3 regions of the Bacillus sp. FSL R5-0422 genome follow, and region 3 is predicted to be linked to each of the others. Evidence: riboswitches for the same ligand, from Rfam matches in the RefSeq annotation. Region 3 holds a riboswitch; each other region holds the start of a gene.
The links. A riboswitch is a leader RNA that binds a small molecule or an ion and turns the genes downstream of it on or off. The one in region 3 is predicted to bind S-adenosylmethionine.
Positions count from the first base shown of each region.

Region 1: another riboswitch for S-adenosylmethionine. It lies ahead of MKX52_RS14805 (methionine ABC transporter ATP-binding protein); the one in region 3 lies ahead of metK (methionine adenosyltransferase).
Region 2: another riboswitch for S-adenosylmethionine. It lies ahead of MKX52_RS17480 (sugar ABC transporter substrate-binding protein); the one in region 3 lies ahead of metK (methionine adenosyltransferase).

Region 1 is NZ_CP152014.1:2,867,712-2,875,840, reverse strand. Features, by position in the region: gene gcvH (glycine cleavage system protein GcvH) at 1-140, shown strand, start outside; gene MKX52_RS14825 (YusG family protein) at 185-421, shown strand; gene MKX52_RS14820 (toprim domain-containing protein) at 550-894, shown strand; gene MKX52_RS14815 (thioredoxin family protein) at 907-1,209, shown strand; gene MKX52_RS14810 (SCP2 sterol-binding domain-containing protein) at 1,330-1,671, shown strand; SAM riboswitch class I at 1,774-1,882, shown strand; gene MKX52_RS14805 (methionine ABC transporter ATP-binding protein) at 2,037-3,062, shown strand; gene MKX52_RS14800 (methionine ABC transporter permease) at 3,055-3,723, shown strand; gene metQ (methionine ABC transporter substrate-binding lipoprotein MetQ) at 3,738-4,559, shown strand; gene MKX52_RS14790 (carboxymuconolactone decarboxylase family protein) at 4,867-5,235, shown strand; gene MKX52_RS14785 (hypothetical protein) at 5,451-5,588, shown strand; gene sufC (Fe-S cluster assembly ATPase SufC) at 5,800-6,585, shown strand; gene sufD (Fe-S cluster assembly protein SufD) at 6,604-7,917, shown strand; gene MKX52_RS14770 (cysteine desulfurase) at 7,917-8,129, shown strand, end outside.
Region 2 is NZ_CP152014.1:3,402,393-3,410,521, forward strand. Features, by position in the region: gene MKX52_RS17470 (ABC transporter permease) at 1-294, opposite strand, end outside; gene MKX52_RS17475 (sugar ABC transporter ATP-binding protein) at 291-1,787, opposite strand; gene MKX52_RS17480 (sugar ABC transporter substrate-binding protein) at 1,857-2,975, opposite strand; SAM riboswitch class I at 3,145-3,254, opposite strand; gene MKX52_RS17485 (right-handed parallel beta-helix repeat-containing protein) at 3,370-4,797, opposite strand; gene MKX52_RS17490 (branched-chain amino acid aminotransferase) at 5,164-6,255, shown strand; gene MKX52_RS17495 (hypothetical protein) at 6,574-6,972, opposite strand; gene MKX52_RS17500 (6-phospho-beta-glucosidase) at 7,092-8,129, opposite strand, start outside.
Region 3 is NZ_CP152014.1:2,648,768-2,656,896, forward strand. Features, by position in the region: gene asnB (asparagine synthase (glutamine-hydrolyzing)) at 1-665, opposite strand, end outside; gene metK (methionine adenosyltransferase) at 814-2,016, opposite strand; SAM riboswitch class I at 2,212-2,345, opposite strand; gene pckA (phosphoenolpyruvate carboxykinase (ATP)) at 2,573-4,159, shown strand; gene MKX52_RS13510 (DUF2584 domain-containing protein) at 4,202-4,444, opposite strand; gene MKX52_RS13515 (prolyl oligopeptidase family serine peptidase) at 4,484-5,278, opposite strand; gene crtI (phytoene desaturase family protein) at 5,305-6,786, opposite strand; gene MKX52_RS13525 (glycosyltransferase) at 6,783-7,910, opposite strand; gene MKX52_RS13530 (lysophospholipid acyltransferase family protein) at 7,895-8,129, opposite strand, start outside.

The sequences.
Region 1 (8,129 bases), 220 kb from region 3:
AGCTGGATGACAGCCCTGAATTCGTCAACGACTCTCCATACGAAAAAGCATGGATGATCGTGGTAGAGCCAGCTGATACATCTGAAATTGAGAACTTGATGACTGCTGAGCAATATGAAGAAATGACAAAAGAAGACTAATTCACGTGAAATTGGACACTCTACCTTTATGGGGGGTGTCCAATTTGTCTTTTCAAAAAGAACAGGTGGATATAACAGATCATGTCACAGGGCGATTCAAAGAAAGCGGCATGGTGCTGTATCATCAAAATGAAGAGATTGGCACGATGATTAGTGAAAACCAATATGAGTTAAAATCAGGTTATTCCTATGATCAAAATCGTTTTTATCGTCTGACGGATACATTGACCCACGGGACAGAAAAATATGTAGACTGTGATGATGAAAATGGCTGGTGCTAATCACAGATGAGGCTGCAGTGAGCATAAGCTGCAGTCTTTTTAGTGCAAGTGCCCAATCTTTACAACCTCGATGAAAGATTGTAATCTAAGGGAGAACTGAACAATGTCAAAAGGGCCGGGTGATCGTGATGAATGTAGAGGTAGAAAAGGTCATCATAGTAGAAGGTAAAACAGACAAACAAAAGCTAAAAGAAGTCATAAGTGAACCTGTTACCATCATTTGCACCAATGGCACGATCAGTACATCGAAGCTGGATCAGCTCGTAGACGAATTATTGGGGAAAGACGTTTACATATTAGCAGACAGTGACGATGCAGGCGACAAACTGCGGAAGCAATTTCGAAAAGAATTCCCTGAAGCGCTTCATCTTTTTGTCGACAGAACGTACCGCGAAGTGGCCGCTTCACCGTCAGCCCACATTGCATCTATCCTATTAGCTGCAAACATTGATGTTCATTCGAAATATTTATGAGGGTGGACGTATATGAAAGAGATTGAAGAACATGATTTCAAGGAAATAAAGGACGATTTATTTCTTTTATACTTATATACACCGTTTTGCGGAACATGCCAGCTGGCAAAGAAAATGCTTGCGGTCGTAGACACCATGCAGCCGGATGTACCTTTTTACGAAAATAACTTAAACTACTCACCAGGCTTTGCGAAGGCTTTTGAGATCGAAAGCGTTCCTTGCTTTCTACTGTTTAAAAAAGGCGAACTGGTGCAAAAAGGCTATGCCTTTCACTCTGTTCCATATCTTCATGAAATGATTGAAACCGCTAAATAAAGCGGTTTTTTGTCATATTTCAAGCAATTCATCTGAAAATTTGTCGAGTTATTTATAAAGGACAAGGGAATGTTTGTAGAGAAATGTTATGTATAACCAAATGACAGGGAGGTTATACATGTGGAAAAAGTGAAAACCCATGGTAACAAAGGGCAGCGCTTATTGCTAAAACCGCTGCTCTCATCATCATCCTTGAAGATTACATTTGAGGCGGAAACTGACTCTTGTACATTGATTGTGGATGAGCGTGGTGAAGTGAAGAAACTACCTGCAATTGAGTTATCGGATCTCATCTTTTATGGTGAGAGAAAAGAAATACTACAATTATTAGATGGAGATATGTCCTTACAGCAGTTAATTAGCAGGGGACAAGTGAAAGTAAAAGGGTCATTCCGCGCGCTCCTAAGACTAGAGGCGGTGCTCTGGCTGACGAACGGTTTTTTTCGAAAAATGATAACGTAGTCGTTTACTAGGAAATTAGCGATTTACAGCGTTGACATATCTCGGGTAGCATGATATTCTACGTTAGTAAAAACATGAACATCACATAAAACAACATATTTTCTCTTATTAAGAGAGGTGGAGGGACGTGCCCTATGAAACCCGGCAACCGTCAGCATAGCTGAAATTGGTGCCAATTCACTCAAAGCCGCAATGCTTTGAAAGATGAGAGAAAGGCGTATTGAACATAAAAGGCCTTTCTGCTTGCATTGCAGTTGGGTCTTTTTTACTGACCTCAAGCCAGGCGCGGAGCATGGCATCAGGAAGAATAAATAATGTATGTGATGGCAACCTATAGATTCAGCAAGAAAGCAGGTGAACAGACTGTGATCCATTTACAGAATGTATCAAAAACGTATCATTCAAAAAGCGGAAATGTTGATGCTGTGAAAGACGTCAACTTGGATATTGGTAAAGGTGAAATATTCGGAATTATTGGGTATAGCGGTGCCGGAAAAAGCTCGCTGATTCGCCTATTAAACGGTCTGGAGCTGCCAACAGAAGGAATTGTCGAAGTGGCAGGCAACCGGATCAATGAAGTATCGAATGCGAAACTTCGGAAAGCAAGACAAGAAATCAGCATGATTTTCCAGCACTTTAACCTACTTTGGTCAAGAACAGTGAGACAAAATATTATGTTCCCACTTGAGATCGCAGGTGTACCGACATCGAAACGGAGAGAGCGTGCGAATGAACTGATTAAATTAGTCGGTTTAGAAGGAAAAGAAAATGCGTATCCGTCTCAGCTTAGCGGCGGACAAAAACAGCGTGTGGGGATTGCGAGAGCATTAGCAAATGATCCAAAGGTTCTTCTTTGTGACGAAGCAACGTCAGCACTTGATCCGCAAACAACGGATTCTATCCTTGATCTTTTGGCAAATATCAATAAACGACTTGGACTGACGATTGTGCTGATTACACACGAAATGCATGTCATTCGCAAAATTTGTCATCGCGTGGCGGTGATGGAGAATGGACGCATTGTCGAAGAAGGCGAGGTATTACGCGTTTTCAGACAGCCGAAGGAAGAAATGACGAAGCGATTCGTCCAGCAGCTTGCTGAACCAGAGGAAGCGAAAGAAACAATCGAACACGTCTTAGAGCGCGTAAAAGAAGGTCAGGTCGTACGGTTGTCCTTTATTGGCGATTCTGCCGAGCAACCGCTCATCACTGAAATCATTCGATCCTTCAAGGTCGATGTAAATATCCTTCAAGGAAAGATTTCTCAAACGCAGGAAGGCGCGTTTGGAACACTCTTTATCCATATTAATGGAGAAGAGACTGAGGTAGAAAAAGCCATCGCCTATATCCAAAGCAAACAGGTTGAAATTGAGGTGATGACACATGTTTGAGAAATGGTTTCCGAACGTTGATTTAGAAGTCATTTGGAATGCAACGGGCGAAACGGTCTATATGACACTCATTTCATTGGCGTTTGCCTTTGTGATCGGAATTATTCTTGGACTCCTGCTTTTCCTTACAGGAAAAGGTGGTCTTTGGGAAAATAAACCGATCAATGCTGTCATCGGTGGAGTCGTCAACATTTTCAGATCGATTCCTTTTATCATTTTAATTATTCTTTTATTAGGGTTCACGAAATTCTTAATGCATACAATTCTAGGTCCAAATGCAGCACTGCCTGCCCTTGTCATTGGGTCAGCTCCATTCTATGCACGTCTTGTCGAAATTGCACTGCGTGAGGTAGACAAAGGAGTCATTGAAGCAGCACGCTCAATGGGAGCGAAAACATCGACCATCATATTCAAAGTATTGCTGCCAGAATCATTGCCAGCCCTCATTTCAGGTATTACCGTAACAGCGATTGCTTTAATTGGCTCAACTGCGATTGCAGGTGCAATTGGAGCAGGCGGACTTGGTGACCTTGCTTATGTGGAAGGATACCAATCTGGTAATACAGATGTCACACTTTTTGCCACTGTGTTTATTCTCATCATCGTCTTTATTATTCAAATAATCGGTGATTTGATTACAAATAAAATTGATAAACGATAAGGGAGGATTTATTCATGAAGAAATTGATTTTAAGTGCACTATTTCTAGCATTTGCAGGCATTTTAGCTGCATGCGGTTCATCTAATAACGCAAGTGATAGCAAAACCATTACGGTTGCGGCTTCAAAAACACCACATGCCGAAATTCTTGAAGAAGCAAAACCACTTCTAAAAGAAAAAGGCTACGATCTCAAAGTGAAAGTACTTAGTGATTATAAAATGTACAACAAAGCGTTAGCTGAAAAAGAAGTGGATGCAAACTTTTTCCAACATATCCCTTACTTAAATGAAGAAAATAAATCAAACAAAGATTACGACCTAGTGAGTGCAGGTGCGGTTCACCTTGAGCCATTCGGCATCTACTCTAAGAAATACAAATCAGTAAAAGATATTCCAAACGGTGGCACGATCATCATGACAAACAACGTAGCTGAGCAAGGACGTATGCTTGCCCTGCTTCAACATGCTGGTGTCATCAAACTCGACCCAAAGGTTGATACAATCAACGCTACTGTAAAGAACATCAAAGAAAACCCAAAGAACCTAAAGTTCAAAAAAATCGCTCCTGAACTAACAGCGAAAGCTTATGAAAACAGTGAAGGCGATGCTGTGTTTATCAACGTCAACTATGCGATCCAAAATAAATTGAATCCGAAAAACGATTCAATCGAACTTGAGCAAACAAAGAACAACCCATATGCAAACATCGTGGCGGTTCGCAAAGGTGAAGAAAAATCAGATAAGATCAAGACTTTAATGGAAGTTCTTCACTCTGATAAAATCAAAGAATTCATCGACAAAAAATATGACGGTGCTGTACTACCGGTATCTGAATAACGATGTGTTAACCTCGCTTTCGTCAAAGCGAGGTTTCAGCGTGTAGACAAACCCTCGCATTCGGTGTCAGTCCTGCGTGCTGGTGCTCACGAATGTCGGATTCGCTCCGCTCCAGTACTCGTCCTTCCTACACTGCAAAGGTTTTCTATCACGCTGAAAGGAAGACAAAGGTCTAAAATTAAGTTCATTTTAGACCTTTGTCAACAATCTGTAACCTCGCTTTCGTCAAAGCGAGGTTTTTTTGTGTATTTTTTCAAATCTCGCTCATAATAAAAATGTACAAATGACCTGAAGGGATGGAATAAAGATGAATGAACAGCATATGAGCGGATTCATGCAGCAGTCGCTGACTGATTATAAAACCGCAATGGGTGAATTTCAGAAGAAAATGCCGGTGTTTGGGAAAAAATTCAATGAATTCACGGAGCAATGTTTTCAGAGCGATTCATTAACGCAAAAGGAAAAACAAATGATTGCCCTTGGCATCAGTATTCATGCACAGGACGAATACTGCATGATTTATCATACAAAGGGAGCGCTCGACCAAGGCGCCACAGAAGAAAATTTGCTAGAGGTTGTCAGCGTGGCAGCAGCATTTGGCGGCGGGGCAGCATTGAGCCAAGGGATTACTGTCGTTCAGCAATGTATTGACGAATTTGGAGGACAGACGCATTAAGGGAAGGAAAGGGCGGTATATTTCCATATCAGGGAGTTGAGTTCTTCTCAGCCGATTGTGTGAGAAAATATGCCAGCATAGCGCACTATATCCCTTTTGAGTGAAGCCGCATGACTTTGATACAATGAAGCTACACTCAAAGAAGGGAATGGTTTATTATTTGTTCGGACCATAGTACATTAGGATTGGATTATACCGCCGAGATGGAAAAGGCCATGCATAAGGCTCATGGCATGAGCTATGCAGAGTACGAAAGAGACCATGACTTACGGATGAAAGTGGAATATAAACGAGAGCAGTCCTATCGAGATGAGAAAAGGCAGCTCGCAAAAATGAATATACAAGGCTATTAAATAGCTAAGGGACGGGGAGAACAGTTTCCCGTCCTTTCTTTATGAAAACAGTCTTTTCGACATAAATCCTTTTATCTACCGGCTTTTTTTGTTAGAATTTTGAGAGCATCCTCTCACGCTTATCGTGAATGTGTTGTATTCACTTTTAATTTGTTATAAAATTAGAATGAGAATAAATTGAGAATAATGATTATTTTGGAGGTATCGATATATGACTGCTTCGACATTAACAATTAAGGACTTGCACGTTGAGATTGAAGGGAAAGAAATCTTAAAGGGTGTAAACCTCGAGATAAAAGGTGGAGAATTCCACGCAGTAATGGGACCAAACGGTACAGGTAAATCAACTTTATCTGCTGCAATTATGGGCCACCCTAAATATGAAGTAACAAAAGGCAGCATTTTGCTTGATGGCGAAGATGTACTTGAAATGGAAGTAGATGAGCGCGCTCAAGCAGGTCTTTTCCTTGCGATGCAATACCCATCTGAAATTAGTGGTGTGACAAATGCGGACTTCCTTCGTTCTGCTATTAACGCTCGCAGAGAAGAAGGCGATGAAATCTCTCTCATGAAATTCATCCGCAAAATGGACGAAAACATGGAGTTCCTTGAAATGGACCCAGACATGGCGCAACGCTACCTAAACGAAGGTTTCTCAGGCGGGGAGAAAAAACGCAATGAAATTCTTCAATTAATGATGATTGAACCAAAAATTGCGATCCTTGACGAAATCGATTCTGGTCTTGATATCGATGCGTTGAAAGTGGTTTCTAAAGGAATTAACAGAATGCGCGGCGAAAGCTTCGGCTGCTTAATGATCACTCACTATCAGCGTCTACTGAACTACATCACACCAGATCACGTTCATGTCATGATGCAAGGACGTATCGTGAAATCTGGCGGACCAGAACTTGCACAACGTCTAGAAGCAGAAGGCTATGACTGGATTAAAAAAGAGTTAGGAATTGAAGACGAAACTGTTGGTCAAGAAGCGTAAGCGTTAGGAGGATTATTGATGACATTAGAAACGAAATTATCAGTAGATCAAGATTATGTCAAAAGCTTCTCCGAGAAGCATCAGGAACCGGCATGGATGAGTTCCCTTCGCTTACAGGCTCTTGAAAAAGCAGAAGACCTTCCAATGCCAAAGCCTGACAAAACGAATATTTCTAAATGGAATTTAACCAATTTCAAACAGCATACAGTCGAAAGTGCACCATTTGGATCATTAGAAGAGCTTCCTGAAGAAGTGAAATCTCTTATTGATTTAGAGGACACGGATAAGACAGTTTACATTCAGCGTGATCAAACGCCAGCCTACTTGTCTCTTTCAACAGAAGCGAAAGACAAAGGCGTGATCTTCACTGATCTTCATACAGCGCTTCGTGAACATGGCAATCTAGTGAAGAAATACTTCATGACTGATGCAGTGAAAGTAGATGAGCATAAACTAACAGCTTTACATGCTGCTTTAGTGAATGGTGGAGCTTTCCTCTATGTACCGAAAAATGTAGAACTTGAAGCGCCAATTCAAGCCGTCTACCTACATGAAAACGACGACACGACTTTGTTCAACCATGTCATCGTTGTAGCAGATGATCATAGTTCAGTGACTTATGTAGAAAACTACATCAGTACAGCAAAACCTGAAGAAGCCATCTTCAATATCGTGTCCGAAGTGTTCACGGGTGCTAATGCTCGCGTCACTTACGGTGCAGTAGATAACCTTTCAGAAGGTGTCACAGTTTATGTGAATAGACGCGGTATGGCAAGTGGCCGTGACAGTAAAATCGAATGGGCGCTTGGCTTAATGAATGATGGAGACGTCGTGTCTGAAAACATCACAAAGCTTATGGGCGACGGGACATTCGGTGATACAAAATCAGTTGTTGTCGGCCGCGGGAATCAAACGGAAAACTTTACAACAAGCATCATCCACTTCGGTAAAAACTCTGAAGGGTATATCTTGAAGCATGGTGTCATGAAGGATCAAGCATCCTCTATCTTTAACGGAATCGGTAAAATCGAGCATGGCGCAACGAAGTCAAATGCTGAACAGGAATCACGTGTTCTCATGCTGAGTGAGAAAGCACGCGGTGACGCAAACCCAATTCTATTAATTGATGAGGATGATGTAACAGCAGGGCATGCTGCTTCTGTTGGACGTGTCGATCCAATTCAACTGTATTACCTCATGAGCCGCGGGATTTCCAAAGAAGATGCAGAAAGACTTGTGATTTATGGCTTCTTAAATCCAGTCGTCAAAGAACTGCCGATTGAAGGAGTTAAAAAGCAGCTCGTTTCTGTGATTGAAAGGAAAGTAAAATAATGAATATCAAAGACGTTCGTGAGCAATTTCCAATCCTTCATCAGCAAGTGAACGGACATGATTTGGTGTATTTGGACAGTGCAGCGACTTCTCAAAAACCAAGAGTGGTCATTGATGCAATGAATGAGTATTACCGGTCTTACAACTCGAACGTCCACAGGGGTGTTCATACCCTTGGCACAAGAGCAACGGACGCATACGAGGGTGCGAGA
Region 2 (8,129 bases), 750 kb from region 3:
AGAAATCACGATTGCATTTGATAACGTTGCGACTGATCCGACTGATAGATCAAAGCCGTTGACTGCCAATGAGATGGTAAGGCCCACCGCAATAATGGTCACAATCGAGATAGACCGTAAGATATTGATGATATTCCCTGTTTGTAAAAACGCTGGATTCGCTGCCGCAAATACCACAATCAATACAACAATGGTTAAAATCGTGCCATATCGATAAAAGAAATCAAATAGATGAAAGGATGGCCGCTGTTTTTTCGTTTGCTGCACAGGGGCTAGAATTTGTCGTTCAGTCATGATTGTCCTCCTGTTGAATGATATAAAAGCTCTTCCTCAGTCGTTGGGGCCGTCATTTCCCGGGCAATGCTGCCATCATACAGCACATAGACGCGGTCTGCGATCCCTGCAATCTCCGACAGCTCACTTGACGCATAAATCACAGATTTCCCGCGGGCGGCAAGCTCTGCAATCAGTGTGAAAATATCTTTTTTCGCTCCAACGTCAACACCTTTAGTTGGTTCATCAAAGAGATAGACATCCGCCTCAGCCAGCAGCCATTTTCCGATGGCAATCTTCTGTTGATTTCCACCGGATAGATGCTTCACCTTTGCTTCAAGAGATGGGGTTTTCACACCAAGTCGCTTGACGATTTCGTCTGCTTTCCGCTTTTCCTTTGAACGATGTAAGAAGCTGAACACACGTGAGAATGAGCGAAGATTTGCTGCTGTTAAGTTCCACCCCACACTCTCTTCTGTCAGAACCCCTTCCTTTCTCCTTTCTTCTGGCACAAGGGCCATTCCAGCTCTCACAGCTTGATGAGGCGATGTGAAGCGTACGGTTTGACCATGAAGTTGTACAGTCCCCGTCGTTTTTTCTGAGGCGCTGAAAAGCGCTTTACACAATTCCGTTTTTCCTGCACCGACAAGGCCTGCAATTCCGAGAATTTCTCCCTTTTTTACATGAAGATGAATGTTGCGTAATTTATGCTGGTCGTTTAGCTGCTTCACTTCAAGGACAATAGGTGCGTCTTTCAAAGGTGTACGAAGCGGGAATTGCTCCTCTAATGGCGCTCCTAGCATTTCTTCAATGATCTGCTGGGGATTTGTATTTTGAACAAGATGAGCTGCGACATCGGTTCCATTTCGCATCACTGTCAGTTCATCACAAATGGTGAAAATTTCAGGCATGCGATGAGAGATAAACACAATACCCGTTCCATTCTGTTTCAGCCGATCAATCATTAAAAATAACTTGTTTGTTTCTGTATGACTAAGCGGGGCAGTTGGTTCATCTAAGATTAAAATGCTGCATTTGATTGAAACAGCCTTGGCGATGAGCACCATCTGTTTTTCCGCAAGGGACAGATCACTCACAAGGCGTTTTGTGGAAATGTCGATGTCCAATTCTTTTAATCGGTGAGCTGCCTTACGGTGTAGCTCTTTCCAGCCGACAAATGTTTTTTTCTCAAGCTGATGCATCATCATATTCTCTCCAACACTTAAATAAGGAACGAGAGCTGTATCCACTTCTTGATGAACCGTCTGCACACCATATGAGGCTGCATCCTTTGGGGTTTGAATTGATGCCGCCTGACCATTGATTTGAATGCTTCCTTCATAATGGGAATGAGCGCCAGAAAGAACTTTCATTAACGTGGACTTCCCAGCACCATTCGCTCCAATCAGTGCATGAACTGTCCCTTTTTCTAATGTGAAATTCACTTGATCTAACGCTTTTACTCCTGGGAATTCAATCGAAATATGCTTCATACAAACTAACGGCGCTGTCATAGGTGTCCTCCTTCTCATGATCATCATCTGAAAAACGAAACACCCTCTATAGAAGAGAGTGCACGACGTTTATTTTGTATAATGCTTCTTCAAGGTCTTCATCCAATCTTCTTCAAAGGCAGTTGATGAGCCGAATCCCTTCACTTCGTCTGCAAGATTGACCATATTGATGGCTTTTCCTGATTGTTGAAGCTGTTTTTGTGAGATGAGAGAGGCCTCAAGGTCATAGGAAGACGGGGTTTTCTCGCCCGCTATTTTCTTCGCAAGAATTCTCACGTCAACTGCGCCAATGAGCTTCGGATCAACTGCTGCTGTGTACTTCCACGGACTGTCTTTTGCTGTCATTTCTTGAAGATCAGCATTTGACACATCAATCCCATAAATCTTCACTTCTGTTCTTCCTGCTTCCTTTAGCGCTCTTGCTGCGCCAATGGCAAAGGCATCCCACGTGGCAAAAATAGCATCGAGTTTACCCTTTGGATATTTATTCAGCATCGCTGCCACAGCATTTTGTGTTTGAACAGACGTATCAGAGGAGGCAATACCAAAGCGGTCAAGTTCCTTGATTCCTGAATGTTGTTTGAGCGTTTCTTGATAAACCTTGTTCCGTCTCACCATTGGCGGGAATCCATCTACCCAGAGGTACGCAATATTGGCTTTTCCTTTAAAATCAGACACGAGTGCATCTAGTGATTTTTTCGCTAATTGTTCGTCATCTTGAGACGTCACTGTAACCCCTTTGATGCCTTTCAGTTTAGGATTTGAATCGAACGCTACGACCGGAATGCCCTTTGCCGTAATCTTTTTCACGTCAGCGACGGTCGCCTCGTCGTCCCCATGAGAGATGATAAAGCCATCATAATTTTCTTCCAGCGCCTGAGAGATGGCGTCATGGAACTTCGCTGTATCTCCATTTGCGGTGTAGACATCAACCGTAAAGCCAAGCGCTTCACCTTCTGCCTTTGTCCCAGCTAAAAACTGTGCTGTATGATCATCTCCGCCGATTTTACGGATGACTTTAATTTTTGCTCCCTGTCCCTTTGCGAATCGCTTCGGTACATTGTCAAAAGAGACTTTTTCATTCGCATTTGCCTTTGAGCCCGCACTCGATCCAGTGCCGCAGCCTGTTAATAGGACAGTCAATACCGTTAATAATATAAGACTAGATGTAAAATACTTACGCTTCATTGCTGTTCCTCCTCAAGTTGTTTTTATTTTTCACATCGGAAAACTAGGTAAAAATGTAGGAAAACGCCAGTAAACTGTTCTTCCTTTTGAAAAAGAGACGACAAAAAGCCTCTCTTAGAAAGAGAGGCTTGAACACCGTTGCATGAAACATGTATCGGGAATTCTTCCTCTCTTATCTGTCAAAGCTGTCACAGCTTTGCAGGAATTAGCACCAATTTCTATAGTAGAAACGGTTGCCGGGCGTCATAGGGCCAGTCCCTCTGCCTCTCTTGATAAGAGATCCGTTATGAAATTTTGTTTTCGTTGAAATGTCTTCTTTACTTTAATGTGATGTCACATCAATGTCAATGATTTTTTTGAAAATTTAAAACAATGCGTTTGCGTTCACACATGCTTAATTTCCGATGATTTTCTTAGCAGGTGATGACTTCTTCAGGCGAAAATCATATTTTTTCTCATTCACAAATTGCGGATTGAGATGTGCTGATCCTTTATCTTGACCGCTTTTAGAGAGATATGTTTTGTAGCCTTCCATCCATTTCCCGCGCCATACCCACTGTGAAGCCTTCGCACCTTTGCGGTCATCATAAACGTTCTTCTGGAAGGTATTCTTTTGATTCACTCCATAAAGATTCACGACTAAGTAATGCGAGGCACTCGCTGTCATGATATTGCTCGTGATTCGATTGTTCACGGCTTGATATTGCATCAACAATTGACCGCCTTCTAAGCCGGCTGTGTCATTTTTGTATAAAATATTATGTGAGATCGTCGTATTTGTTGTTCCGCCTCGCTTTTTATCATAACCGCCAATTGAAATGCCTGTATAACGGTTCAAATACACTTGGTTGTGTTCAATGCGAATACGATCTGCCATTTTTCCTTTATGTTCACTTGTGACTTCAATCCCAAGATCGTTGTGATGTGTAATGTTATGATCAATCACAATATCCTTCCCACCATCCACATAAATGCCACCAGCGGAGATGTCTTTGCCATAGGCTGGATTCCCTACACTCGTGATCTCGTACACTTTGTTTCTTGATACAACACCATTTCTGACTTGATCGTACTTTTTAGAAGGTGCTACGTTCTCAAAACCAATTAAATCAATACCTATATTATCCGTGTGGCGAACCGTGTTATGTGTCACACGAAACTTAGTGACGTTCCCATTGAGCACAAGCGCTTCACTGAAGCCAAGCTTTAATTTTTCAACAGTGTTTCCTTTGATTTCAATATCTTCAATGGCCGCTGGAGCTTTTGTTCCATAGACCGCAATACCGTGCGCATTCCCATTTTTGTGTGTCGTCTGAATGTCATACACTCGGTTGTTGAGAAGTTTGACGCCTTTCCCGCTTCCTTTGATGAAAATACCGACTGGGGTCAGGTCTTCTTTATTCGTCTTGAGATGTCCCACCGTCAGACCTTTGAGGGTAATGTAACTTTTTTGATCGATCGTGACAAGACCGCCATCTGCTTGATTTCCTTTAAGTGAAGCCCCGCTAATAACAGGTTTTTCTTTTCCATAAGCTTGAAAGATAACTGGTGCTTTCTTTGTACCTGAATGGCGGACAATCAATTTCTCTTTATATGTGCCGCCTCTCACGTAAATGGTTGTCCCGGCTTTCGCCATACTTGCCGCTTTTTTCAGCGTGCGAAAAGGTTTTTGCTTCGTTCCTGGGTTTTTATCGTTTCCGTTTGTCGCTACGTGATAGGCTATGCTTTGCTTAGCGCCAGCCTCCTCCGTCATCGCTTGACAGCCGAAGCTGATGACGGTCATGAATAAAATAAGTAAAATACCTGGTATCGCTCGTTTCATCCTGTTGTTTGCTCCTTTCACTTCTATTTTCTTTATCGGTTAAAAAAAAGAGGATTAAAATATGAGAATGCCCCTTGCAATGTACTGGTCAAAAGGTGTATGGTTGAAAGAATATCTTACAGGAAATTTATCCGCTTTTAAATTGTCAGATTAATCAGTTAATAATGCATTTGGATTTTATTTCTTTATTACAAAGGGGTGACATGAGGCAGACTGACGGCAGAGAGAAGGAAAGCGCTTTAACAGATTTTTCTTGTCTGAATTCCAGAAAACCTATTGCTAATATTTTGTGAAGGTATAGAATAGAATCATAATTATTTCATATTATTAGAATTTTCAAATAATCAAACAGCAAGGAGATTTACGATGCCAAAACAACCCATCCGCGTTGAACTTAGTTCAACAAAAAAACCAAAACCTCAATCTGATCAACTTGAATTCGGAAAAATCTTCACAGATCACATGTTTGTGATGGATTATTCCATTGATCAAGGCTGGTATGACCCAAGAATTATCCCTTATCAGGCTATTCCAATGGACCCAGCTTCGATGGTCTACCATTATGGGCAATCTGTTTTTGAAGGCTTGAAGGCTTATGTTTCCGAGGATCAGAAAATTCTCTTATTCCGTCCGGAAAAGAACATGGAGCGCTTAAACAGATCCAATGACCGCCTGTGTATCCCGCAAATTGATACAGAAACGGTTTTAGAGGGCTTAAATGAACTCATTCGCATTGATAAGGATTGGGTACCTGATGCAGAGGGCACTTCCTTGTATATCCGTCCATTCATTATTTCCACTGAGCCGTATTTAGGCGTTGCACCGTCAAGCACGTATAAGCTGCTGATTATCCTCTCTCCAGTGGGATCTTACTATAAAGAAGGCATCCATCCAGTCAAAATTGCCGTTGAAAACGAGTTTGTCCGTGCCGTTAAAGGCGGAACAGGAAATGCCAAAACAGCTGGAAACTACGCCTCAAGCCTTAAGGCACAGCAAGTGGCTGAAACGAAAGGTTTTTCACAAGTTCTTTGGCTTGATGGTGTTGAGAAGAAGTATATTGAAGAAGTCGGAAGTATGAATATCTTCTTTAAGATCAATGGGGAAATCGTGACGCCTGAACTGAACGGCAGCATTTTAGAAGGCATCACCCGTAACTCTGTACTTGAGCTATTAAAACATTGGGGAATTCCAGTGACAGAGCGTAAAATTTCGATTGATGAGTTAATTGAAGCACATCAATCAGGTGAGCTTGAAGAAATCTTTGGAACTGGAACGGCGGCCGTCATCTCTCCTGTCGGGGAATTAATTTATCACGATCAGCCATATGTGATTCAAGATGGTCAAACAGGTGAAGTATCAAAGAAATTGTATGAAGCCATTACGGGTATTCAAAAAGGCACACAACCAGATATCTTCGGCTGGACAGTAGAAGTCGACTCGGTCGTCAAACAAGCTTAAACATGTAAAAGAACCTTTCAATCATGAAGGGTTCTTTTTTTGTTTATTCACCTCTCCAATATACCTTATAATGGTAAATACATATGATTAAGGAGAGTGATGGTATGTTTTTTACTTATCTACTAGCGTTCATTGGGATCTGTATCGGTTCAATGATCGTCGCTACTGGTTTCGACGATTCACCGTTTCACACCCGTGTTCTATTTAAGTTTCTCGGAATTTCTATCCTTGTTCTTTCTATTACTTTTGTAAAGGTTAGACGAAAGAGGTTACGTGGCAAAAAGGCGAAATAGCCTTAGATATCCAGTCAGCCTTCTATCAAATCGTACACCAAAACAAGACAGATACACCTACAATCGCCCCTGCATATATCCACTGTTTCCATTTGATGCTCCTCTTTTTTTCGATCAGTAAAAAGATCTCTGGTAAAAAGACGATGATGATTTCTATGATAAAAACAAGATAATAAACAAACGGCATCGGCTGAAAATCAAAGTCTCTTTCATCTCCACCAATTGTGGCGAAATACATCAACAGGTTGGTTACTGGAATGGTAAAACAAACGAGCAGGCGAAGAACATAAATCCACACATACTGTCTATGACGAATAAGACCAATAAATGAAGCGATGATGCCATACAAAAACAAGACCACTGTGCCATAACTCAACAGAGGTTGAACGACAAAGCCGTAAAGCATTAAACCAATTGCAACCATACTCAAACCGTCCTTTCTTTGAAGCCATACATGTTGTTTTTTAACTATCATACACTTCTTTTTTGAATTTCTATATGGGGCAATGATAAAAAAACGACCCCATAAAGGGGCCATTTGTTTTAAGCTTTAACTGATTTGAAGAATTGCGGTAAATATTCACGATGGGCTTCGAGCATTTCATCTAAAATTTGCTTTGCAATTTCGTCAGATGGGACAAGCGGATTGATCGTCATTGCTACAAGAGCCGTCTCGTAATCTCCTGTGACTGCCGCTTCTGCTGCCACACGCTCAAATGATTTGATTTGTTGAACGAGCCCTCTCACAGCTACAGGTAGATCACCTGTCGCAATTGGTTTTGGTCCGTCCTTCGTGATAATACAGTTCACTTCAACCGCTGAATCAGCGGGAATGCTGGCTATTGCGCCTCTGTTCACTGTATTGACTGGTTGGATGTCATGCTTATCATTATAGATGGAGCTGATTAAGTTACATGCCGCGTCACTGTAGTACGCCCCGCCTCTTTTTTCGAGCTGCGGTGGTTTAATTGATAAATCCGGATCTTTATAGAGCTCAAATAATTCGTGTTCGACCTGCTGGACAACCTCTGCTCTTGTTCCTTTTTCTTGGGCTGCCTTTTGCTCTTCTTCCAGCATATCTTTTGTTTTATAGTAATAGCGGTGATACGGGCATGGGATGACTCCTAAGCCTTTCACAAAAGAAGGTTCCCAGTTTTTCGCTTCAATGTTCTTCATAGACCACTGACTATTCGGATTTCCTAATTCATCGAGCACTTGATCCATAATGCTGATCCCGTCTAAATACACGTCTAATCCATAAACCATGTGGTTGAGGCCCGCAAACTGTACCTCGATCCGTTCAACATCCACCTCAAGCGCCTTGGCAATCCCCATTTTTATCCCAATTGGAACATTGCATAGTCCGACTACTTTTTTTAGATTCGTATAGCGCAGCACAGCTTCTGTGACCATCCCTGCTGGATTTGTAAAATTCACAAGCCATGCATCTGGACAAAGCTCTTCCATATCCTTCACGATGTCGAGAATCACTGGAATGGTTCGAAGACCTTTAAATAAACCGCCTGGTCCGTTCGTTTCCTGACCGATGACGCCGTATTTCAGCGGGATTCTCTCATCCTT
Region 3 (8,129 bases):
TATGTCTTAAATTCGATCTCTTGCCCTGGGCGTAAAATAAACTGATGACCAGGCTCAACTTTATGCACCTTTTGATCAAGCGTATTTGGCTCAGGAACGAATTGGAATGACATATACTGCTGCAATGAAGTCTCATCAAATAGGATGTTCTCGTTCACAGCCATCAAGCTTTTGCGCTCAGACGCAAAGTACACTTGCTCTTCCACTTGTGTAAAATAAAGCGGTTTGATGCCAAACGGATCTCTTGCGCCATATAATTGCTGCGCTTCTTTATCCCAAATTAAAAAGGCAAACATGCCGCGAAGCTTAGAAGCCGCTTCTTCTTTATAATGACGGTATGTGGCAAGCAGTACTTCCGTATCAGAATCTGTGCTGAACGTATAGCCCTTTTTCACAAGCTCTTCCTTCAGCTCCACATAGTTATAAATTTCCCCGTTAAAAATAATCCAATACTTTTCATCTTCATAAGAAAGCGGCTGCTTTCCGTGCTCAACATCTATAATACTTAAACGTCTAAATCCAAATCCTACATGCTCATCATGAAAGTAACCCTCATCATCCGGACCACGGTGAACGATGAGACGGTTCATTTGTTTAATTAACTCTTCCTGCTCAGTAGTTTCGGACAATGGACGGTGATTAAACACACCAACAAACCCACACATATTATTGCCTCCACGTTATGTTATTTCTTAAAAGTAGACCTATAATTAGACAGTTATTTGTCCGTTTTTGTTTCACATTTTTTCGCTTTTTGTATAATTTTTTTTAATCAAAAGGAAAACCGCTTAAAATAAGCGGTTTTCTATGTTGTTATTGTCCTAATGCTTCTTGACGAAGTGTATCGGCTTTATCTGTTTTTTCCCACGGAAGATCTAAATCATGACGGCCGAAATGTCCGTATGCAGCTGTTTGTTTGTAGATCGGACGACGCAGGTCAAGCATTTTAATAATGCCAGCTGGACGAAGATCGAAGTTCGCACGAACCACTTCAATTAATTTTTCTTCAGAAGCTTTTCCTGTTCCGAAAGTATCAATTGAAATCGATACAGGCTGTGCAACACCAATTGCATAAGCAAGTTGTACTTCACAAGAATCAGCAAGGCCGGCAGCTACGATGTTTTTCGCTACGTAACGAGCAGCATATGCCGCTGAACGGTCAACCTTTGTTGCGTCCTTCCCAGAGAAAGCACCACCGCCATGACGAGCGTATCCGCCATACGTATCAACGATGATTTTACGTCCAGTTAAACCAGCATCCCCTTGAGGTCCGCCGATCACGAAACGACCAGTTGGGTTAATAAAGTATTTTGTCTGTTCATCAATTAGTTCACTTGGAACGACAGGGCTGATGACATGCTCTTTTAAGTCGCTTTGAATTTGTTCAAGCGTCACTTCTGGTGCATGCTGCGTAGAAATAACCACTGTATCAATACGAACAGGTTTATTTTGATCATCATATTCTACTGTTACTTGTGTTTTTCCATCTGGACGAAGGTAGGCAAGTGTTTGATCCTTGCGTACTTCAGTTAAACGGAGAGATAATTTATGCGCTAGTGAAATTGGTAGCGGCATAAGTTCTTCAGTTTCGTTGTTGGCAAAACCAAACATTAATCCTTGGTCACCTGCACCGATCGCATCAAGTTCTTCTTCAGTCATTGTGCCTTCACGTGCTTCAAGCGCTTTGTCTACACCTTGCGCAATATCAGCAGACTGTTCATCAATGGATGTGAGCACTGCACATGTTTCCGCATCAAAACCATATTTCGCACGTGTGTAGCCAATTTCCTTAATCGTGTCACGCACCGTCTTTGGAATATCGACATAAGTAGACGTTGTAATTTCTCCGCTTACTAATACGAGACCCGTTGTAACAGAAGTTTCACAGGCAACACGTGCATTTGGATCTTTCTTTAGAATTTCATCCAAAATGCTGTCTGAAATTTGGTCACAGATTTTATCCGGATGTCCTTCTGTCACTGATTCTGAAGTAAATAAACGACGATTTTGACTCATAATGGCTATTTCCTCCTGTACAAGACCACATCATCCCGAGATGAGGTCTCCAATATGATACGGAACTCGTTCCCTCTTATATTTGAAAACGTTTCTATTAGAGATGTTATTGGCAATTTGTTCATATGATATCCCAAAAATAAAAAAACCATTTCCTTCATTGCGAGGAAAGGGTCTGAGATCGCATGCCTTTCACTCTTATCGCTCAAGGTGTTCTTGTACCTTGCATCAGGTTAGCACCTTGGTTTCTCAGCATATTCATGCCTTTTCATAAGAAACCGGTTGCTGGGCTTCATCGGGCCTGTCCCTCCACCAACTCGGGATAAGAGTATCCGTTCAATAAGATATCTTATCTTAAACACTTGCGTCATGTCAATGCTTCATCAGAATTATCTTCCCTTTTTTTCACCTCAATATTAGCATCACCAAAAAGCATATTTTCAGAGCAGAAATGAAAAAACACACACAAAAACATTTAAATAGTATAGACTATTATTATGAATGTGTTATACTAATCGAAACAAAACAAATTCAACGGTAAAGGAAGGGTTTTTTTATGAACTCAGTGGATTTAAAAGAAGATTTGCAGTCATTGCTCTCATTAGAAAATACGCACCAAAATTTATCTGTTCCGAAACTTGTTGAAAAGATTTTGGCACGTGATGAAGGCGTTTTAACATCAACAGGAGCTGTCCGTGCTACAACGGGTGCCTACACAGGACGTTCGCCTAAAGATAAATTTATCGTAAAAGAAGAAAGCTCTGAACATAAAATTGATTGGGGTCAAGTCAACCAGCCGATTTCTAAAGAAGCATTTGACCGTTTATATACAAAGGTTGTGTCATACTTAAAAGAACGTGATGAATTATTCGTCTTTGAAGGATTTGCCGGCGCAGATGAAAGATACCGTATGCCAATTACAGTGGTGAACGAATTCGCATGGCACAATCTCTTTGCAAAGCAACTATTCATCAGACCTGACGGATCAACACCTTCTTCAAACGAAAAACCTTTCACCATCTTATCTGCACCGCATTTTAAAGCAGATCCTGAAACAGATGGCACAAACTCTGAAACGTTTATTATCGTTTCTTTTGAAAAACGCACCATTCTGATTGGTGGAACAGAATATGCAGGAGAGATGAAAAAGTCCATTTTCTCTGTCATGAACTACCTGCTTCCTGAGCAAGATATTTTATCGATGCACTGCTCAGCAAACGTCGGTCAAGAAGGCGATGTCGCACTATTCTTTGGCCTTTCAGGTACTGGAAAAACGACGCTTTCAGCTAGCGCAAGCCGCAAGCTGATCGGTGACGATGAACATGGCTGGTCTGGCTCAGGAGTCTTCAATATTGAGGGCGGATGCTATGCGAAATGTGTGAACTTAAGCGAAGAAAAAGAACCGCAAATTTACAAAGCCATCAGCTTCGGATCAGTTCTTGAAAATGTCGTGCTTGATGAAGAAACACGTGAAGCGGATTATGACGACACATTCTTCACTGAAAACACACGTGCTGCTTACCCAATTGAAATGATTGATAACATCGTGAAGCCAAGTATCGCAGGACACCCATCTGCCATTGTCTTCTTAACAGCTGATGCATTTGGCGTTTTACCTCCAATCAGCCGTTTAACAAAAGAACAGGCGATGTACCATTTCTTGAGCGGTTACACAAGTAAATTAGCAGGAACTGAGCGCGGTGTTACATCACCAGAAACGACATTCTCTACTTGCTTCGGTTCTCCATTCTTGCCGCTTCCAGCTCACGTCTATGCTGAAATGCTTGGCAAGAAAATTGATGAGCACGGCGCAAAAGTATTCCTTGTGAACACAGGCTGGACTGGCGGAGGCTATGGTACAGGCAAACGTATGAACCTAGCGCATACAAGAGCAATGGTGCAAGCAGCGATCGAAGGTGACCTCGACAACGCCGAAATGATCACTGATGACATCTTTGGATTACACATCCCGCTTCATATTCCTGGCGTACCAGATGAAGTGCTTCAACCTTCTAAAACATGGGATGACCAAGAGGCTTATCAAGAAAAAGCACACTTCCTTGCCAATGAATTTAAAAAGAACTTCCAAAAATTCAGCCACGCAGCAAGTGACATTGAAGCTAAAGGCGGACCACTCGTATAATCAAATAAAAAAAGCTGAGGAATCGCTCCCTCAGCTTTTTTGTTAGTTTGTTGAATGTAATGATACGAGACGATAAGTGACCTTAGTCACATTGTCTGTAAGCTCCAGCTTTTCAACATGTGCTGTCCCTGTTTTTTCTCCGTCTTTCGTTTTACGCACCTCAAGCGGAATATTTAATGGATAAATGCGGTATCCTTCCTTCATGAGTTCAAATACATTCTCTTCAATTCTTGTCTCTTTTCCCTTCGTGACAATCATTGTATTAAATTCAACAGGCATTCCCATATTGAAAATCCCCCTACTTTCTAAATTTCGTTATACTGCTTATTTTACCACATTTCCGCTTTTCCGGCTGTGCATCCACGTCGTCAGCCTTCTGACAATTTCCCGATTATGCTGCGGCGGAAAATAATGGTTGTACCCATGGAAATACCAAGTCTCCACTGACTTCCCGTGCTGGCGCAGCGCATCTTCTAATAAATACGCATGCTCAATGGATACATTCTGATCCTCTTCTCCGTGGATGATCAGAACAGGCGCTTCAATTTTGTCCACATCATTTAAAGGTGTTCTGTCCTCATAGGCCTCTGGCACCTTGTGCGGGGGACCGCCAATCACACGTTTCATCATCCTTCTCATATCCACACGCTCTTCATAGGTAAGCTTCATATCACTAACGCCTCCCCATGTCACAAAGGAAGCCGCCTCTTGTTTCATTTCGACAGCAGTCCAAATGCCCATAATGCCTCCGCGCGAAAAACCAAAGATATGAATACGATCCTGCTTCACCTTTTTGTGATGCTTTAACAATTGAAAGGCAGCAAAAGCATCTTTCCGGTCCTCTCCAGCAAAGTCTTCGTTCCCTTCGCCTCCTTGATTTCCTCGGTAAAAAGGGGCAAATACGACAAATCCCTGCGCGGCAAATTGCACAATCCGGCCTGGTCTCACCATTCCCACATTTTTTATGCCGCCTCTTAAATACAAAAAGCCGTCATAATGACCTTCTCCAGCAGGTTCAGCGAGCAGCCCTTTGATCCGAAGTCCATCTGCCTCATAGGTCACTGTAAATAAGTGAATCTGCGGATGGGGGGACGGAAACCTTCTTTTTTCCACAATCACTTGATTTCTCTCCTTTTCATCTGTTCTTACGTTAATTGCTTGATGATCGCTTCTGCAACGAGCTGACCTGATTTTGTTACCATCGGCGTGCCTCCGCCCGGATGACTTGTTCCTCCAACAAACCAAAGTCCTTCAATGTCCTTTGACTGATTATTGATACGGAAGAACGCCTGCTTAAATGAGTTGGAAGACATCCCATAAATGGCTCCATGAAATGCGCCCGTTTTCTGCTGCAGATCAAGCGGAGTTTGAACCGCTTCATATTCGGTCACCTGATCTATATCAAAGAGACCCTTTTCCTTTAATTTTGTTTTCACATGCTGCTGATATGTCTCCTTTAGCATGTCCCAATCTTGCTCTTTTGTCACATAAGGCGCATTCGCCAGTACAAACAAGTTGCTTCTTCCCGGTCCTCCGCTTAAAGCTGGTTCTGAATGACCTGAATAACATATGTAGAGCGCCGGATCTTGAGGCAATTGTTTTTGTTGAAAAATATCCTTGAATTCTTGCTCATAATTCTCTGGGAAAAACACATTGTGATGGGACAGCTGATCATAGACCTTAGGTACACCTAATAAGAGAACAAAGCCAGATAATGACGGTTCAATAGTAGCAAGCTTTTGATTTAAAAAGCTTGGGCGGTCTTTTTCATCAATCAGATGGCGGTAGACAGTCAGCGCGTCCGCTCCTGCAATAACTTGATCAGCTTCATACATCTGGTGAGCCGTTTCTACTCCTGTAATTCGCCGGTCCTTCACATGAATCTTGTTGACTTGTTCATTCAGATGAATCTGTACACCTAATTCCTTTGCCAAAGTCTCAAATGCTTCAACTAAACGATATGTACCGCCCTTTATGCCATAAATCCCTTTCTCTCCTTCTAAATACGCCATCATATTAAAAATAGCCGGTGCCTCATAGGGAGAAGAGCCGATGTATGTCGCATACCGCCCGAACATCGCCAGTGTATGAGGATGACGGAAATATTTTCGGAGCAAGCGTTGAACGGTTGTAAACGGTTTGACAGAGAGAAGGGCTTTCACGAGTTTTACATTCGCCTTATCCTTCCACGTCAGTAACAAACGATTTAAAAACTGATCCTCAGCCTGTTCAAAAAGCATCTTTGATTCCTGTAAAAATGGACGGTATTGCTTTGCATCTTCAGGACTGAATGCTGCAATTTGTGATTCCATCTGCTCGATATTGGGTGTAAATTCAACCGTATGTCCATCTGAAAAAACATTTTTGGTCAGAGGAGAAATCGGATAAAATATCACGTAATCCTCCATCCGTCTATGACAGGAAGCAAATACTTCCTCAAAGTACGACTTCATTGTAATGGTACTCGGTCCTAAATCAAAAGAGTAGCCAGCCTCCTGATGGCGCTGCAATTTCCCGCCTAAAGCCGCTTCTTTTTCTAATATGGTGACCTGAACCCCGCGTGATTGTAAACGGATCGCTGCTGATAATCCGCCCAGCCCGCCACCGATGATGATCACTTTTTTCATTCGTACCTTCTCCCTTTCCATTCATACCCTTCTTTTTTCAGACCGATTTTCATAGAAGCAAAGCCAATGGCGATCAGACTCAAAATGCTGACCGGTAATAAAAAGGCCATTGCAGAAGTTCTTCCGTTCTCAATATCAATTGCCGCTTTGATCGACACACCTAGTCCGTAGCAAAGAATGGCTAAGCATATACTAAGCACATCCAGCTTTAACAAAGCCACCATCAAGCAAATGATTGGTGCCAAATAAAGCAGGGTGTATAAACAAAAGACACTGCTTAACAAAGCAATGCTTCGATTGACACCTGGAAACAAGTTTTTCCTGTAACCTTCCCATACCTCTTGGCCACTCTCATACATTCTCATATACACAAACGGATGAATGCTTGCAAGAGTGAACGGAAACCCTTGTTCCTTCACCCGTCTAGCCAATGCCATATCATCCACTAGCGAATCCTTAATCGCTTCATGTCCGCCGATGTCGTGATAGCAATTCTTTTCAATGGCAATAAATCCTCCATGCGCGGCGGCAAAAGCCGGATTCTTTGATTTTCTGACCCACTTCACAGGCAGATGACAACCAATGGTAAACATCATCATGGGAACGACAAGATGCTCAAAGAAAGTGCCGGTTTTTTGCTCTGGGAAGCCTGACAGCATGCCGGTTTTTTGCGCGCATAACTGCTCGTACACAGCTTCTATTGCTCCCCGTTTCAACCGGACATCCGCATCTAAAAAGAATAGCCAATCAGAAGCCGCTGCTTCAGCAAGCTGAGAACAAGCATATGATTTTCCTAGCCACCCTTGCTTTAATGCCTGACCTGACTGCACATGAATCCATGGATATGTTTGTGAGAATCGCTCCACAACCGCTCTTGTCTGATCGGTCGAATGATCATCAAGTACAATCACCTCTTTCGGAAAAAGACGCTGATCAACGATCGACTGAAGACAGGCTTCTATCCGTTTCTCCTCATTTCTAGCCGGAATCAGGATCGATAACGAAATGGGTTCGTCTGATGAAAAAGAAGCGGGCTTTAACACGGGAAACTGCTTCATATTCCATATCGTGAATAGAAACTGGCAAAGCAGGAGCACGCTGATCACAGTTAAGAAGAGCGCCATGTTTTCACCCACTTTTTAAAAGAATCAAACGCATCACTTGTTGACTGACTTGTCCTTGTGATCTGTTTAAATTCTTCGTTTGTTGAAAAATCAGGATCTGCAATGATCTGTGCTTGATGTCTGTTTAACTGCGTTTCAAGCAGATCGCCAAGCATACGCGTCATATCCTTGCTTCGCAGGGAGCTTCCAGATACGATGGCATCATCGCCGAACATAACA